2 regions of the Peribacillus sp. P4_B1 genome follow, and region 2 is predicted to be linked to the other one. Evidence: predicted binding sites of a transcription regulator. Region 2 holds the regulator's gene; the other holds the start of a gene.

What was found. The regulator LexA, encoded in region 2, represses DNA repair genes until DNA is damaged. The targets are predictions, from matches to a motif close to CGAACATATGTTCG.
Region 1: AC1DVK_RS14520 (YolD-like family protein) is a predicted target of LexA. The motif match lies at 4,664-4,677, and genes of this name have one in related genera.

Annotation. Positions count from the first base shown of each region.
Region 1 covers NZ_JBFUHM010000022.1:71,238-79,482, forward strand. The annotation lists gene trhA (PAQR family membrane homeostasis protein TrhA) at 1-619, shown strand, start outside; gene AC1DVK_RS14500 (YusW family protein) at 740-1,225, shown strand; gene AC1DVK_RS14505 (biotin transporter BioY) at 1,524-2,096, opposite strand; gene AC1DVK_RS14510 (NfeD family membrane protein) at 2,398-2,919, shown strand; gene AC1DVK_RS14515 (flotillin family protein) at 2,937-4,469, shown strand; gene AC1DVK_RS14520 (YolD-like family protein) at 4,917-5,099, shown strand; gene AC1DVK_RS14525 (NAD(P)H-binding protein) at 5,748-6,377, shown strand; gene AC1DVK_RS14530 (FMN-binding glutamate synthase family protein) at 6,425-8,041, shown strand; partial or broken gene AC1DVK_RS14535 (EamA family transporter) at 8,082-8,245, shown strand, end outside.
Region 2 covers NZ_JBFUHM010000088.1:843-9,286, forward strand. The annotation lists partial or broken gene AC1DVK_RS25540 (hypothetical protein) at 1-301, shown strand, start outside; gene AC1DVK_RS25545 (hypothetical protein) at 545-826, opposite strand; gene AC1DVK_RS25550 (glucosaminidase domain-containing protein) at 1,130-1,744, shown strand; gene lexA (transcriptional repressor LexA) at 1,988-2,611, opposite strand; gene yneA (cell division suppressor protein YneA) at 2,767-3,078, shown strand; gene AC1DVK_RS25565 (YneB family resolvase-like protein) at 3,098-3,754, shown strand; gene AC1DVK_RS25570 (DUF896 domain-containing protein) at 3,820-4,053, shown strand; gene tkt (transketolase) at 4,277-6,280, shown strand; gene sirA (sporulation inhibitor of replication protein SirA) at 6,575-7,015, shown strand; gene AC1DVK_RS25585 (YneF family protein) at 7,100-7,315, shown strand; gene AC1DVK_RS25590 (zinc-dependent alcohol dehydrogenase) at 7,662-8,444, opposite strand, start outside.

The DNA.
Region 1 (8,245 bases), on a different contig from region 2:
AAAAGAAGAAGTGGTCAATGCGATAACCCATGGTGTTGGTGTTTTGTTGAGTATCGTCGCTCTTGTGTTTTTAATAATATTCTCAGTCCAAAAAGGATCGCCTTGGCATGTAGTCATTTCAGTCATTTATGGCGCTTCCATGCTTCTTTTATATGTCTCATCCACATTAGTGCATAGTTTTCCAGAGGGGAAAACAAAGGATATATTCGAAATCTTTGATCATTCAGCCATATATATATTCATTGCAGGAACATACACGCCCATCATGGTCCTTGTGATTCAAGGCTCACTAGGCTGGACACTGCTTGGAATAATTTGGGGAGTTGCAATCATCGGCGTCGTCTTCAAAGCTTTCTATGTTAAAAGGTTCCTATTCCTTTCGACGCTTCTTTATATTGCGATGGGGTGGATGATCGTCATCGTTTGGGGACCTCTTACAGCAGCGATGCCCTCAGAAGGTATCCAGTTACTGATAGCAGGGGGCTTGCTTTATACGTTTGGAGCTATCTTTTATGTATGGCGCGGTTTTCCGTTTCATCACGCCGTTTGGCATGTTTTTGTGCTTGGGGGTTCTGCCACCCATTTTTTTGCAGTATTGTTTTATATCCTTCCTCTGTGATCACTTCTAGTGATTCTTTACTTGATCGATCTTATGATACCTGAAAGATTCCTGTAGTTTTGAATGACCCCTTTTAGGTAATCAATAAGTATACAGATGATTAGGGAGGAATGGCTAATAATGAGAAAATCGATCAAAATATTATCTGTTCCGTTTGCCGCCATGCTTGTTTTGGCCGGGTGTGGGGGAGAAAACGATGAAGTGAAAAATCCACCGGTTCAGGAGAATGAAAATCAAACGGAAACAAATCCTGAAACAAGAACGGATAATAATGAAAAGGTGCCTTTCACTTTCAAGGATTTTCAATTAGAAGTTGATTATGTGGGAACTGATAACGAATACGAAGCTGAATATGATACCATGGGAGCCCAAACAGAAGCTTCAATCGAAGATAAATCAAACAAACATGAAGTTCACGGTGATGAAGCAATGAAAGAATTAACACCGATTTTAGATAAATTGACATTCACCAAAGATTCAACAGATGAACAAGTCATTCAAGAAGTGACAAGTGTTTTTGATTTGAAGGATGCCTATGAAGAATTCGATTTAGAGGTCGTTTTCGATGATGGTACGAAAAAAGAATATAAAGTGAATAATAAATAACTAAATCCATTTATTATATTATCTTAAGTTATAAATGGTAGCCTTTTCACGATTCTTCAATAGTTGTCAAATTGCGGTAACTATAGTAAAATGATTACGGTTAGCAAAGGGGATAACATACATTTGCTTTTCATATTCGGACTTATGGGGATAGGACCGTAATAAATACTTGTAAAAAAAGAGTCTTTTTCTAAGATTCTTTTTTTGTGCAAGTGATTGAAAATGATGGCTGAAAAAGTAACAAGATGAAAGAGAGGGTACCGCAAGCGGCACCCTCTCTTTCATTTACCCATTTGCATCATTGGGAAAGTGGTGTATTTTTTTTTGGGAGCATATTAGCTGATGCTAACCTTGAACGGATCGTAATCCCAAGCCAAGATGCAAGGAATGCTTTTAAAATGCCTACGATTATAAATGGGGCAAAACCGCTGGCAAATGCAACTGTCCATGATAATGAGCTCATATATTTCAACCAAATCGTACCGATGATCAACGTTATGAACATCCCGATTATATTTGCAAGGAAAGCCATTGCAACTGAGAAACGTGTTTTTTCCAATATCAGCCCGGTAATATAAACTGTCGGGATATAGGATAATAAATAACCGCCAGTCGGACCGAATATCTTAGCTAGTCCTCCAGACATTTCAGCGAACACTGGTACTCCTGCAGCTCCTATGAACAAGTATAATAAAACGGAAGAGGTTCCATAACGTGAACCTAGTATAGTGGCTGCCAGCCCAACAGCTAGAGTCTGTCCTGTAATCGGTACTAACGGCAGTGGAATTGTAATTTGGGCAAGGATCCCTATAAGTGCTGCAAATAAGGCTGTAACCATCATCATTCTTAATTTCTCGTGACTTTCCCTCATCGTACTTCCCCCTATTGTAAACCTGGTTATCAAACGAGTTAACATATAAAGAATTTTAATATGATAAGTAAACACTGTCAATGATATTATGAATTTTATTTTATAAGGGCCTAGTTGTTGCCCAGGTTCGTAAAACCTGGAAAAAAAATGAAACTTTCTGTAACGTCATTCGTATTAATGGTAAGTGAAGTAAATGGGGGGGATCATTGCCATATGTCTTTCAAAAGGTAGTTAAAACGCTTATCCTAGGTCTTAATAGTAGTAAGCGGTAAAGAAAAATCAAATTAAAAGGATGAAAGAGATGGAGTTATTTGGAGTTCCATTAGAAACAGTCTATTTATATGGATTAATTATATTCGGGGGGCTAACATTCCTATTTATCTTGTTTAATGATATATTTTCTGGCCTGGAATTACCGGATATATTAAATCCAACCCTCATTTTTAGTTTTTTGACCGTATTTTTTTCGAGTGGTTTTTTGCTTGAATCGCTTACAGGACTTAATGATGTGATGATTGCCGTGATTTCCCTGCTCATTTCATTTACAATCGTCACCCTATTGAATGTATTTGTGTTGATTCCCATCTCATCGGCGGAGGAAAGCTTAACGTTTCATGACAATGACCTGAGAGGCAGGGTTGGCAGGGTTCTGACATCAGTCCCGGTTGATGGGTTTGGGGAAGTCTTAATCGAAAGCATCAGCGGGAGCATTGCGAAGACTGCGGCCAGTTATAAGAATGAAGGAATTGTTTCGGATACAAAAGTCTTGATCATCGAAGTTAAAAATGGGGTTGTCTATGTCATGCCCCATGAGAATGAATAAGAGGTAGGAGGTCATTTATGTTTAGTTTAATTTGGATTGTTGTCGCCATTGTTGCATTTTTATTAATCGCACTTATTGCTGTGTTTGTTACGAAATACCGTACTGCTGGTCCTGATGAGGCCTTGATAGTGACTGGAAGTTACTTGGGCAGCAAGAATGTCCACATCGACGAATCAGGAAATAAAATAAAAATCGTCCGCGGTGGAGGTGCTTTCGTTTTGCCAGTGTTCCAACAAGCGGAACCATTGAGCTTGTTGTCAAGCAAACTTGAGGTCTCGACTCCTGAAGTATATACAGAACAAGGTGTTCCTGTCATGGCTGATGGTGTATCGATCATCAAGATTGGCGGTTCAATCACCGATATTGCCACAGCAGCAGAGCAATTCCTTGGTAAATCGAAAGATGACCGTGAACAGGAAGCGCGGGAAGTATTGGAAGGACATCTTCGCTCAATCCTTGGTTCGATGACAGTCGAGGAAATTTATAAAAACCGTGAAAAGTTTTCCCAGGAAGTACAGAGGGTAGCCTCGCAGGATTTGGCTAAAATGGGACTCATCATCGTATCGTTCACGATTAAAGATGTTCGTGACAAAAATGGATATCTTGAATCGCTAGGTAAGCCAAGGATTGCTCAAGTGAAAAGGGATGCCGATATAGCTACCGCCGATGCCGAGAAAGAAACGCGAATCAAGCGAGCCGAAGCTTCGAAGGAAGCCCAGCGTGCCGAACTTGAAAGGGCAACAGAAATAGCCGAAGCCGAAAAAATCAACAAGCTAAAGGTTGCGGAATTCCGTCGTGAGCAGGATATTGCCAAGGCACGGGCTGACCAAGCTTACGATCTTGAAACTGCCAGATCTAAACAGGATGTAACCGAACAGGAAATGCAAATCAGGATTATCGAACGGCAGAAGCAGATTGAGCTGGAAGAAAAAGAAATCCTTCGCCGTGAAAAGCAATATGATTCAGAAGTGAAGAAAAAGGCGGATGCCGATCGTTATGCGGTAGAGCAGGCAGCTTCCGCAAACAAAATGAAACAGATTACAGAAGCGGATGCCGATAAGTATAAAATTGAAGCCATGGCCAAAGCGGAAGCGGAACGTGTTCGAATGGACGGTCTTGCTAAAGCGGACGCCCAAAGGGCACAAGGTACGACAGAAGCGGAAATCATCAGGTTAAAAGGGGTAGCAGAAGCAGAAGCCAAGCAGAAAATAGCTGAAGCTTTTGAACAGTTCGGGCAAGCCGCCGTAATGGACATGATTTTGAAAATGCTGCCTGAATATGCAAAACAAGTTGCTAGCCCGCTTAGTAATATAGACAAAATCACTGTAGTGGACACAGGCGGAAGCGGTGCAAAGGGCGGGGCTAATAAAGTGACAGGATATGCAACGGATTTAATGGCAACATTGCAAGAGTCATTAAAGGCATCTTCGGGAATTGATGTCAAAGACTTGCTTGAGAATTTCTCAGGAAAACGAAATTTACCATTCACCCCCATCAGCCAGGAGAATGTCGAAGCGAGCATGAATATGGCAGCAAGCAAGGAAGAGTAACGGTGAAGAATAAATGTAGAAAGGTAAGGGCACAAATATGCTCTTACCTTTTTTTGAATAGGAGAATATTTTATTTCCTATACTAAAGGGACAAAAAGAACATTTAATTTTTATTATGATAAGGCTTCTTATGGAGCACCTATGGTTAGTGGAAAAGCGATTTTTCATCCTTGTCAAAAGCCAGTTGCTGTTCTCGAAAAAATAATTGCAACTCATACAATACCGATTCACTTAAATTTTTTTTCATGGATTTTTACCATTGCCTAACCTGCTCTAATTTCCCTAAAATATCCCAATGTTCAATCTTTCACAAATTGTTCACAACAATAATGAAAACGCTTACGATTTTCATTGTATAATATACATATCCTAATTGATTTCATAGTATTGCACCACTTATCATACAATTTTAATTAATAATTGAATAGACAGAAGGGAGATAATCAGATGATCTTGAAATCGTTGAAAAAAAAGGGCATAACGACCATCATTTATTATAAAGAAGGAGTATTAAAAACATGCAAGGGTCAATTGCATAAACTTAACCTTAATGAACAAACACTTTCCTTAAAAGATGAAAATCAAAAGATTTACTCTATTCGTTTATCTCGTATTATGGAAATCTATTAATTTAATTGCTTTCATTTAACATATTAAAATTACAAAACATTTATTAATCCCGAATCTTTAGTATATTACTAGAGGTTCTTTTTTCATATATGGAAAGCTGGTCAGTTTAGCATTCCTGTAGTTAGTAATTTTTCAGTTTTGAAAAAAATAGGGCCCCTCATTTCCAGATTGATAAAAGTTTTTATACTTTATAGATGCCAGTATCCTTCGTGCGGAATTCCTCAATATGGCGTTCGTAAGAAAGTATGGGTGCGATTAACTATGGAATGTATGGAGTGATTACATAAAAAATTAATATTTTTAAGAGATAATTTTGGGTTTTGTTTCCCCAGAAAATAATCATCTTTAATGTATAGTTTTATATAATTACCCAAATCAAACCCAATTTATTATACATGAGCAGAGTAGTTGGGTTTCGTTCTTATTTAATTCCAATCACTAATCTAGTTCCTACAGCTTCAGTAATAATGGATGTCAGATTATTAATTTTGAGATTACGTACGTTCAATAAAAGCCTAATTGCTTCCACTGAAGAAATTGGACTATCAAAGAATCGTTAAAATTACCGATACGGCGAAGACGTTTAATTGTTTCATTAAACTTTAAAGTGGTAAATAGATAGTATCAAACTAGCAGGGAGGTATTAAAATGAGAGTTCTGGTAATAGGAACAGAGGACATGACCGGAGAGCACGTTGTAAAACAGCTGGCAGACAGGCACCATAACCCGGTAGCACTGGTAGGAGCAGAAAATAAAGTTGAGGAAATGGTTAAACTTGGAGCACGAGATGTAGTTTCTTTGGAAAAAAGGGATTTTTCCAGTGCTTTTTCGGGCTGTGAAGCAGTGATCTACCTGAGTGGCGCCAGTCCCCGGACTGGGGAGGGCAAACCAATACTGGTTGACCATCAGTCAGTAATAGACTCAGTTGAGGCTGCTAAGAAACATGGGGTGAAGCGCTTTGTTCTGATGAACACCATGCGAGCAAAAGAAATGGAGAGCTTAGATTCTAGTACAAACGGTGTCAAGTACCACTCAGAAGAGCTATTAAGACAGGAAAAGCTTACATATACGGTCATACGGACAAGTATGCCTGTGGATAAGCCGGGAATAGGTAAAGTTGAAGCTGGACAATCAATTGTGCATGACAAAGGCGAGATACCAAAGGAGGATATTGCTTCTGTATTGGTCAAAGCGCTGGATACTAAAGAAGTATATAATAAAACGTTCCATGTAACTTCTGGAGAAATTCTGATTGATGAAGCACTCCAAAGATTATAGATTACTCGAGTAACTTGCACAAAAAATAAGAAGCAAAGGGTGATAAAATGTCCAAATTAAAACATTACCTTCCTACAGTTTTAAAAGGATCTGCCGTTTTAGGGACAGTTGCGGCCGCAGCGTACTTGTACCGAAAGGATGATACACAAAAGCAACATTCAATCCTGAGGAATTTCCCCCTAATAGGCCGAATTAGATACATGACAGAGCAAATAGGACCTGAACTTAGGCAATATTTATTTGAAAATAATAATGAAGGCACCCCTTTCTCAAGAAAGGAATTCGAGGATGTTGTAAAAGCAGGAAAATATAAGGAGCGTTTAATCGGATTTGGATCGGAACGTGACTTCAATGAGGCTGGATACTATATTCGAAATAGTATGTTTCCCAATCTGCGGGAAGAATTGAGAATAGATAATAGCCAAAAAATCAATACAAAGGTATATGAAGTAGATGAGGAAGGTCTATTGACCAGAAAGGAGAAGCGGGAAGATAGACAAATAGAACCGTACTTTTTACGAGACGAGGATGCTGTCATAATCGGAGGGGATACATGCCGGAATCCCTTTAAATTAAAGGGGCTCGTAGGACAATCTGCAATGAGCTACGGTGCACTCGGTGAGAATGCCATCACTGCACTGTCGAGAGGATTAGGGCTTGCAGGAGGAACATGGATGAATACTGGTGAAGGTGGCCTTTCCAAATATCATCTCTCCGGAAATCCCGACATCATAATGCAAATCGGTCCGGGACTGTTTGGAGTAAGGACAGCAGGTGGGGAGTTCTCCTGGGAAGAATTCAAGAAGAAAAGTGAAATCGAGCAAGTAAAGGCATTTGAAATTAAGCTGGCACAAGGTGCTAAAATCAGAGGTGGGCATATTGAAGGGCAAAAGGTGACAGAAGAAATTGCCCAAATCCGCCTAGTGGAACCTGGCCAAACGATCAATAGCCCTAACCGGTTCTATGAATTCAAGAATTTTAATGAATTGTTCGAATTTGTGGAAAGAATGAGGGATGTAGGCGGAAAGCCCATCGGTATCAAAATTGTTGTGGGGGATCTTGATGCACTTGAGGAAATGACGAAAAACATGAGAGATACAGGTAAAGGGCCTGATTTTATCACGGTGGATGGCGGAGAAGGCGGAACTGGGGCAACCTATCAGGAGCTTGCAGATGCAGTCGGACTCCCAATTATGTCAGCCTTGCCACTTGTAGATGAGATGTTAAAAAAATATGGTGTACGTAACAGGGTCAAGCTGATTGCATCTGGCAAGCTGACTTCTCCAGATAAAGTGGCGGTCGCTTTAGCGATGGGGGCAGATTTAGTCAATATAGCCCGCGGTTTTATGATTAGCGTTGGCTGCATCATGGCTGAAATCTGCCATACAAACCATTGCCCTGCAGGAGTAGCCACAACTGATTCAAAGTTGCAGGATGGTCTGGTTATTGAGGAAAAACAATACCGAGTCGCCAATTACGTGATTTCCCTTCGCGAGGGGCTATTTAACCTTGCAGCTGCCGCAGGTATAGATACTCCGACCAAATTTGAACGAAAACACATCGTTCACAAGGATGAGTGGGGAAGAGTTTCCCCTGTCCGGGACATCACCCTAACTCCCGAAAAAGTGGAGAAGTTAAGAAATAAGGAAAAAGTGGAGAAATAGAAAGTTGTTTTTAAAAAAATGTTGAAGAAAAACGAAATTTGTAGCGATCATTGGTATGTTAATGATTGTAGGAAAAGGCGTGAGTGCATCCAGATCAGATGATATTATTGGAATTTCCTTTGGATTAATCGCAGCTGCATTTTATGCAGCGTTATTGCTTTTAAATAAATTTATTAAAAATATGGGAAAGTTAGAGCTGACCAT
Region 2 (8,444 bases):
TACATTAAGTATGGCTGGTAAAGTTAAGCAAAAAGATGCTAAATTTATCATTAAGAATCCGATGAATGATAAAAAAAGGCCAATCAGCACAACATTTCTGGTTCATCTAATAGATGAAAGCGGGAAAGAAATTAGTGAAAAAAGCACAATTCAGGAAATGGATACCGAAAAGTTTTCGGGTACCCTTCCAGAAGTGCCTAAATCAGGTGTTTATAATGTAACAATTGACGTCAAGGAAAAAAGCATGAATGGTCCTGAAAGAACTCGTACGCTGATTCGGTCGGTCTATATTGAAAAGTAGTGGAAATCACCAAAAAATCCCCTCTCTTAATTGAGAGGTTTTTTTAGGTTGAAATGTGGAGGTGTGAATTGGTTTTATTTACTTTACTTTGGGCTATGTTGATTAAGCTAAGTAAAAGGCTAGGCCGTAATTGCCATAAAGGAATGAATATTGGAGTGTTCGATGGGAATATAAGCTAGTTTGGTCTCCTGGCAAGAACAAGATTGATGACCCTAGGCGTCCGCTATCATGTATAGTTCAATCCTACTTTTGATAAGATTCTCTATAAGACAAAATACTAGTTTTGAGAGCAGCATAGTTGCCTATGCTTGCATAGCCATAAAACCAGCCCATGAAAATTCCTGCAACCAAATGGTGTCGATGGCTGATGAAAATGGAAATGAATAAGCCTAGAACCAAAGCGATGGCAGGGATGAATTTTGGAGGAATTGGAAACATGACCTTAATAAGTTGAGTAAGTGTCATGATGGTAGGAATGGCTATCACTGCATCCCAAAAGTTTGTATGGATGGTTGGGAAGTCCATAATGTCACCACCTTAGAAGTTTTCACAATTAATTTTTACCATTTACAAAGGATTTATACCATATTAATTAATGCAATATAAACGATTGATCAATGAAAGTTGATACAACAAGTTTCGAAGACTTTCAGAGTTCAATGTGAAGCCGCTCAGTGTATGCTTGCTCTTTTTTGATCATAGTGAAGACAATTAACCAAATATCAGTACCTTTTTTGCTGGACATGCTGTCACCCTTTTCATGGTTTAGAATACGATATGAATGAAGATAACCAGTTAAGAAAGTGAGTCCTAATGATGGAGGTTCTAGTGAGCAAGGAAACGTTTATTAAGGAAATTGCTCCATATGCCCTGAAAATTCAAAAGGAATTTAAAATTTTGCCTTCTGTGATCATTGCACAAGCTTGTTTGGAGAGTGGATATGGGACAAGCTTTTTAGCAAATCAAGGAAAGAATATATTCGGTACAAAAGGTGATTTTAAGGGCGAGTCAGTCATTATACAAACAATTGAATACGTCAACGGTGCACCCGTTCAAATATGGAACAAATTCAGAAAATACCCAACATGGGAAGAAAGTCTAAGAGATCTTGCCAATCTATATGTAAAGGGAACTTCATGGAATAGAAGTTTGTATACAGCCGTCATTGGAGAACAAGATTACAAAAAAGCACTCAAAGCAATATTCGATGCGGGTTACGCCTCGGATCCGAAATATATAGAAAAACTGGCGAACCTAATCGAAACAAGCGATTTAACTAAATATGATGAAAGCATCGAAGAGGTCTATCATATCGTCAAAAAAGGGGATTCCGTATCTGCGCTTGCAAAAGCATATGGTTCTACGCAAATGCAGATTCAACAGTGGAATGGATTGGTCGATCTTAACCTTATTAAAGTGAACCAAAGATTAAGAGTGAAATGAACATTTACAGGGAGCGGGGTTTTATCTCGCTCTTTATTAATTTTATGGTTTCATATTTTTCCTAAAGTACATATATCCAGAAAGCGATACCTTGCCTATCAACCGCCATAAATGAATAATGTTTTAATACTCCTATGAAAACACGCTTCTATTAAAAAAATATTTCAAACCTAGTCTTCCAAATGCATAATGATAGAATTTCGGACATAAATTAAACAAACAAAAAAAGCGCGTTTAGCGCTTTTAATGTATTTGTCTATATAAGCCTATTACTTTTCCAAGTATCGAAACATCTCTTAAAATAATTGGTTCCATATTTGAGTTCTCAGGCTGAAGCCTTATGTAATCCGGTTCCTTAAAGAATCGTTTTACAGTGGCTTCATCATCTTCCGTCATGGCCACGACGATATCTCCATTATTGGCACTGCTTTGTTGTTTCACGATGACATAATCTCCATCATGAATTCCTGCTTCAATCATACTTTCACCCATGATTTCTAGCATGAAAACATGGTCATCATGTGGAACCATGCTTTCGGGAAGCGGAAAGTATTCTTCTATGTTCTCAATTGCAGTTATCGGCATGCCCGCGGTTACTTTACCAAGTAACGGCACGTTCACGACACTAGCTTTGGGGATATTATTCGCTTCCTCCAAGTTCAGTATTTCAATGGCCCTCGGCTTGGTTGGGTCACGTCTTATCAGACCTTTACTTTCCAGGCGGGATAAATGTCCGTGTACTGTTGAACTTGATGCAAGTCCCACTGCTTCGCCAATCTCCCGGACGGAAGGTGGATACCCTTTTTGGCGGACCTCTTCTTTAATGAAATCAAGGATATCTTGCTGCCGTTTTGATAGTTTAGTCATATGTGCACCTCTTCTCCAATGTTCTTTGCCCCATTATAGCATGGCCCCCAATTCTATACAAACATAAGTTCGAATTTAGTTGTTGACTGAAACAAACGTTCGTATTATAATTTTGACATAACATACGAACGAACATTCGCTTTGGAGGGATATTTATGAAAAAAATATACAAAAATTATGTATATACGATTCTGTTAGCTGGATCAGTATTCATCTTTTCAATTTTATTCTCTTGTACATTGGACAATGATCAAAAAAAGGATTTCCTTTCTATAGAAGTAGGTGAAGGCGACACCCTATGGGGAATTGCCGAAAAATATGATGAAGCTGATTTGACAAAAAAAGAATTCATTGGTTGGATAGAAGAGCATAATGGAGTCAGGGCAGATTCGATTAAACCTGGTCAAGTCATTGTCATACCGGTTAAAGGGGAAGAACTTGTTCAGAATTTGGCAAGTCAGCAGTAAGCAGTGAAGGTAGGGTATTATGAAGGCAATAATCTATTGTAGGGTCAGCACAGAAAAAGAGTCACAGGAGACATCATTGGCAAGGCAGGAAGATGAATTAGTCAAATTGGCCGAAAAGTTGGATATGGAAGTTGTTTCCATAATAAAGGAACAGGAAAGCGGTTATGAGTTAAACCGGGATGGCATTTTTGACATGATCGAACTATTTAAAGCCAAAGAAGCCGAAGTTCTATTAATCCAGGACGAAACAAGACTAGGAAGAGGGAATGCCAAAATAGCCCTTTTCCATGTCATCCTTAAAGAAGACGTGAAAATCTATACGCTCTCACACGATGGGGAAATAGAGTTATCGGATTCGGATGCCATGGTCATCCAGATAGTCGGTATTGTAGAGGAATATCAAAGGAAATTACATAACTTAAAAATAAAACGCGGGATGATAAGAGCCGTTGAAAAAGGCTACCGCCCTCAAAACAATCTTCAGAACCAAAGGAATTCTACTGGAAGGGAACGTATGGAAATTCCCATTGAAGAGATTATTAAACTCCGGGCCAATGGATTGACATTTGCAGAAATCGCAGCCACTTTAAGGGGCTTTGGATACAATGTATCCAAAGCTACGGTGAACAGGCGTTTTCTCGAACATCAACTAAATATACAGGAAAGTCAATCATAGAACTTGTAATTTCGCTTTTTTTTTAATACCATGACAATATCCGCAGATTACGAAGGAGCGAAATTATGCTATCAAAAGAAAAAATAGCCCGTATTAATGAACTTTCTAAAAAGGCAAAGGCTGAAGGTTTAACGGAAGTCGAGGCGAAAGAGCAAACCCAATTAAGAAGTGAGTATTTAGAAACATTCAGACGGTCCATGTCCGATACGTTGGAGCACGTGAAAGTCGTTGATCCAGAAGGAAATGACGTCACTCCTCAAAAGATAAAGAATATTAAAGAAAAAAGAAACTTACATTAATGCTTGGACTATTATCATGAAACACCCCATTTTAAGCTTTAATGATTAAAAAGGGAGTGCATTCATGTATGTATTCTCCTATTTAGCTTAATCTAAATAGGGGACTTCTTTAATTTCCAGAAAATATTGTAATATCGGGGTTGTAAATAGTGATTTTAGTTGTGATATTATGCTGGTCACTATAATATAAAGAGGTACATTACAGGAAGGGATGTTTTACGATATGTTAGATAAATTAGATGCACTTTCTATCAATACGATTCGTACATTATCGATTGACGCAATTGAAAAGGCTAATTCCGGCCATCCAGGCATGCCCATGGGTGCAGCGCCGATGGCGTACAAATTATGGACTGAATATATGAATCATAACCCGAAAAATCCAGATTGGTTTAATAGAGATCGCTTCGTTCTTTCAGCTGGTCATGGATCTATGCTGTTATACAGCCTTCTTCATTTATCGGGCTATGGCTTATCTATCGATGATTTGAAAAGCTTCCGCCAATGGGGCAGTAAAACTCCAGGACATCCCGAATTCGGACATACCGCTGGGGTAGATGCAACGACAGGTCCTCTTGGACAAGGTATTGCAATGGCAGTCGGAATGGCAATGGCAGAACGCCACTTGGCAGAAAGCTATAACCGTGAATCTTATAATGTGGTCGATCATTATACATATAGCATTTGTGGGGATGGAGATTTAATGGAAGGTGTTTCTGCAGAAGCGGCTTCATTAGCAGGACATCTGCAACTTGGAAGACTTGTCGTTTTATATGATTCTAATGATATATCCCTTGACGGTGACTTAAGTCAATCATTTAGTGAAAGTGTAGCAAACCGGTTCAAATCTTATGGATGGCAATATGTCCGCGTTGAGGACGGGAACGATCTTCAGGAAATTGCCAAAGCGATTGAAGAAGCGAAAACCGATGAGGCACGTCCAACATTAATCGAAGTGAAAACGGTTATTGGTTACGGTTCACCAAACCGTTCAGGTAAATCTGCTGTTCATGGCGCTCCGCTTGGTGCAGATGAGCTGAAGTTGACTAAGGAAGCTTATAAATGGACATTCGAAGAGGATTTCCATGTTCCAGAAGAAGTTTATTCTCACTTCAATGAATCTGTTGTAGAGGCAGGCGCCCAAAAAGAAGAAGCTTGGAATGAATTGTTCAAAAATTACAAAGAAGCACACCCTGAGTTAGCCGAGCAATTGGAGCTGGCAATCAAAGGTGAACTGCCTGCTGAGTGGGATCAGGAAATTCCGGTTTATGAAGAAGGAAAAACATTAGCTTCCCGTGCTTCAAGCGGAGAAGTATTGAATGCAATTGCCAAAAAGGTCCCTAGCTTCATTGGTGGTTCTGCAGATTTAGCAGGATCTAATAATACTGCCATCAAAGGTGAGACAGATCTATTACCTGGTAATTACAGTGGCCGTAATATATGGTTCGGTGTACGTGAATTCGCTATGGGTGCGGCTTTAAATGGAATGACCCTTCATGGTGGATTAAAAGTGTACGGAGGTACATTCTTCGTATTCTCTGATTATTTGCGTCCTGCCATAAGAATGGCAGCACTGATGGGACTACCTGTAACGTATGTCTTCACCCACGATAGCATTGCTGTAGGGGAAGACGGACCGACACATGAGCCAATCGAACAATTAGCATCATTGCGGGCAATGCCTAACCTAGGGGTAATCCGTCCAGCTGATGGCAATGAAACGGCAGCAGCTTGGAAAGTGGCTATGGAGTCTACAAATAAACCGACTGCCCTTGTACTGACTCGTCAAGGGTTGCCCACAATAAAAGATACTTCCGAAACAGCTTATGAAGGTGTTTCAAAAGGGGCTTACATCATATCCGCTGCTAAGAAAGAAGAAGCGGATGCATTACTACTTGCGACTGGTTCTGAAGTGAACTTGGCTGTGGAAGCACAGAAAGCTTTAGCGAACGATGGAATTGATGTTTCGGTAATCAGCATGCCATCATGGGATCGATTTGAAACTCAATCTAAAGAATATAAACAAAGTGTAATCAATCCAGCAGTGAAAAAACGTCTAGCTATCGAAGTGGCTTCACCGTTTGGCTGGGATCGTTATGCAGGTGATGAGGGTGAAATATTGGCCATCAATCATTTTGGAGCTTCTGCACCAGGCGGTAAGATCATGGAGGAATTTGGTTTCACTGTAGAAAATGTAGTTGCTCGTGTTAAAGAAATGCTTAAATAATAGTAATGGGGAACTGACACCAACTAGTTTGGTGTCAGTTTTTTTATCGAACCTTCTAATTGTATGTTGAAAGTGCTCTTATTCTCTGGGATAGCATCCATTCGACAAAAAAAGAAAAAAATTTCTCCAGCAAACAACATATCTTTTTAGTTTGTCAATATATAATGAGAATAAATAATTTTCGTTTAAATGTGTCAGTTAAAGGGGAAAGTCATCAAGGGTAGGAAATAATGGAAGGTCCTGATGGTAAGTTGTTCTGGTGACCAAAATAGGAATGCTAGGAGGCGTTGGCTGATGAGAACCTATCAAATCTTTTTAATCGAAGATGAATTTGCCCATCATTATTATGGAAGAGAAAAGCTATTTTTCAATTTGTTTTTGGAGTATATTCAAGCAAGGGGCAGACTGAAGAGTATTTTGCAAAAACAAATCGAATTTGTCACCAAAACAGTCCCCATTATCCAGTTGCAGGTAGCAATTGAACAACGTTTACAAAAAAAGATGAATTTTTGGTCTCAAAATGGAAAATACTATTTAGAAAAAACAAACGGATCAAGTAAAGCCGTGTTAATCATCCAGGATGAGTCCATTACGCTTAAAGCTGAAGGAGACTATGAAGCGGAGACGGCTTTCTTTGAATGCATTCGAAAATATGAAGCGAGTTTTCTAGCCATTGATTTTGAACACGAAAAATACGGTTGGTTAAAACCGATAAAAGAAAGAAAATTTGTCTAAATGGGGGACTTTTCGGTAGCGGGTATTGTATAATAACCTTTGGTCTAGTACACTGATGTTAGACAACACGAAGGAGGAAATAGTATGTGGGTTTACATTCTAGTTGGCGTACTGGCATTGATTGCTGGAGTAGTGCTGGGATTTTTCATCGCTCGTAAATACATGATGGATTACTTAAAGAAAAATCCGCCAATTAACGAACAGATGCTGAAAATGATGATGATGCAAATGGGTATGAAACCATCCCAAAAGAAAATTAATCAAATGATGAGCGCCATGAATAAACAACAAACAAAATAATAAGCATGAAATACCGCTATTATAACCTTGTTTTTATAAAAAGATAGGATAAATGTAAAGTTATAACGATAAACCACGTAAGGATCGAACCTTCAATTGATTTAAGTGATAATTAAGTTTATCTTCCTTTTTAAACGTAAAGCCACTTTTCCTGGACGAGTTTCAGGAAAAGTGGCTTTTATTTTCGAGTTTGAATATCATTGGTAACAATTTTTAGAATCGGAAGCAATAAAGGTTTTGAAACTAGAGTAGAAGCAATAGTCGCCATGAACTTGTGAACAAAAATAGCTTGAACAACAATACCTGGAGTCAATAAATTCAGTAACCTACAAAATATCACTGCTAGTCAGGGCTTCAGCACCACTTTAATGCATCCGTCTGTCCTTGTATCGAATACTTGATAACCATGTTTAGCTTGATCGATTGGAAGTACATGGGTTACGACATCGCCAGGATCAACCTTTCCTTCAGATATAAGGTTATAGAGATAGGGCATATAAGGGATAACAGGAGCTTGTCCGGTCTTGATATCCACGTTTCTTTGAAATATATCCCCTAACGGAAATCCGTTATAACGCCCTCCGTAAACACCTGTTATTTGAATGGTTCCAGCTTTACGCACGGCTTGCGAGGCAATTACAAGACCACCCATGGCACCTCCATGCAGCTTAAGGCCAGTTGCTAGATATTCCATAGGAGTCATTTTACCGCTCATGCCAGAACAGTCAATTACGATGTCGGCTCCGCCTTTGGTTATTTCTTTGAGATATTCCCCTACGTTTTCATATTGTTCGAAATTAACGATTTCGACTTTATTTGTCCGTTTAGCATGTTCCAAACGATAGTTGAGATGATCGACGGCAATGACCCTTTTCGCTCCTTTGAACCAAGCGAATTTTTGAGCGAGTAATCCAACGGAACCGCAGCCCAAAATGATAACTGTATCACCAGGTTTAACTCCTGCATGGTCAACGCTCCAAAATGCAGTTGAAGCTGCATCTGCGAGTAATACCAATTTTTCATCTTCTACCTCACAATCTTCCGGAATCTTAAAAGGTGTGAAATTTCCATAAGGAACCCGCATGTATTCTGCTTGTCCTCCCGCATACCCACCAGTTGTTTCTGAATA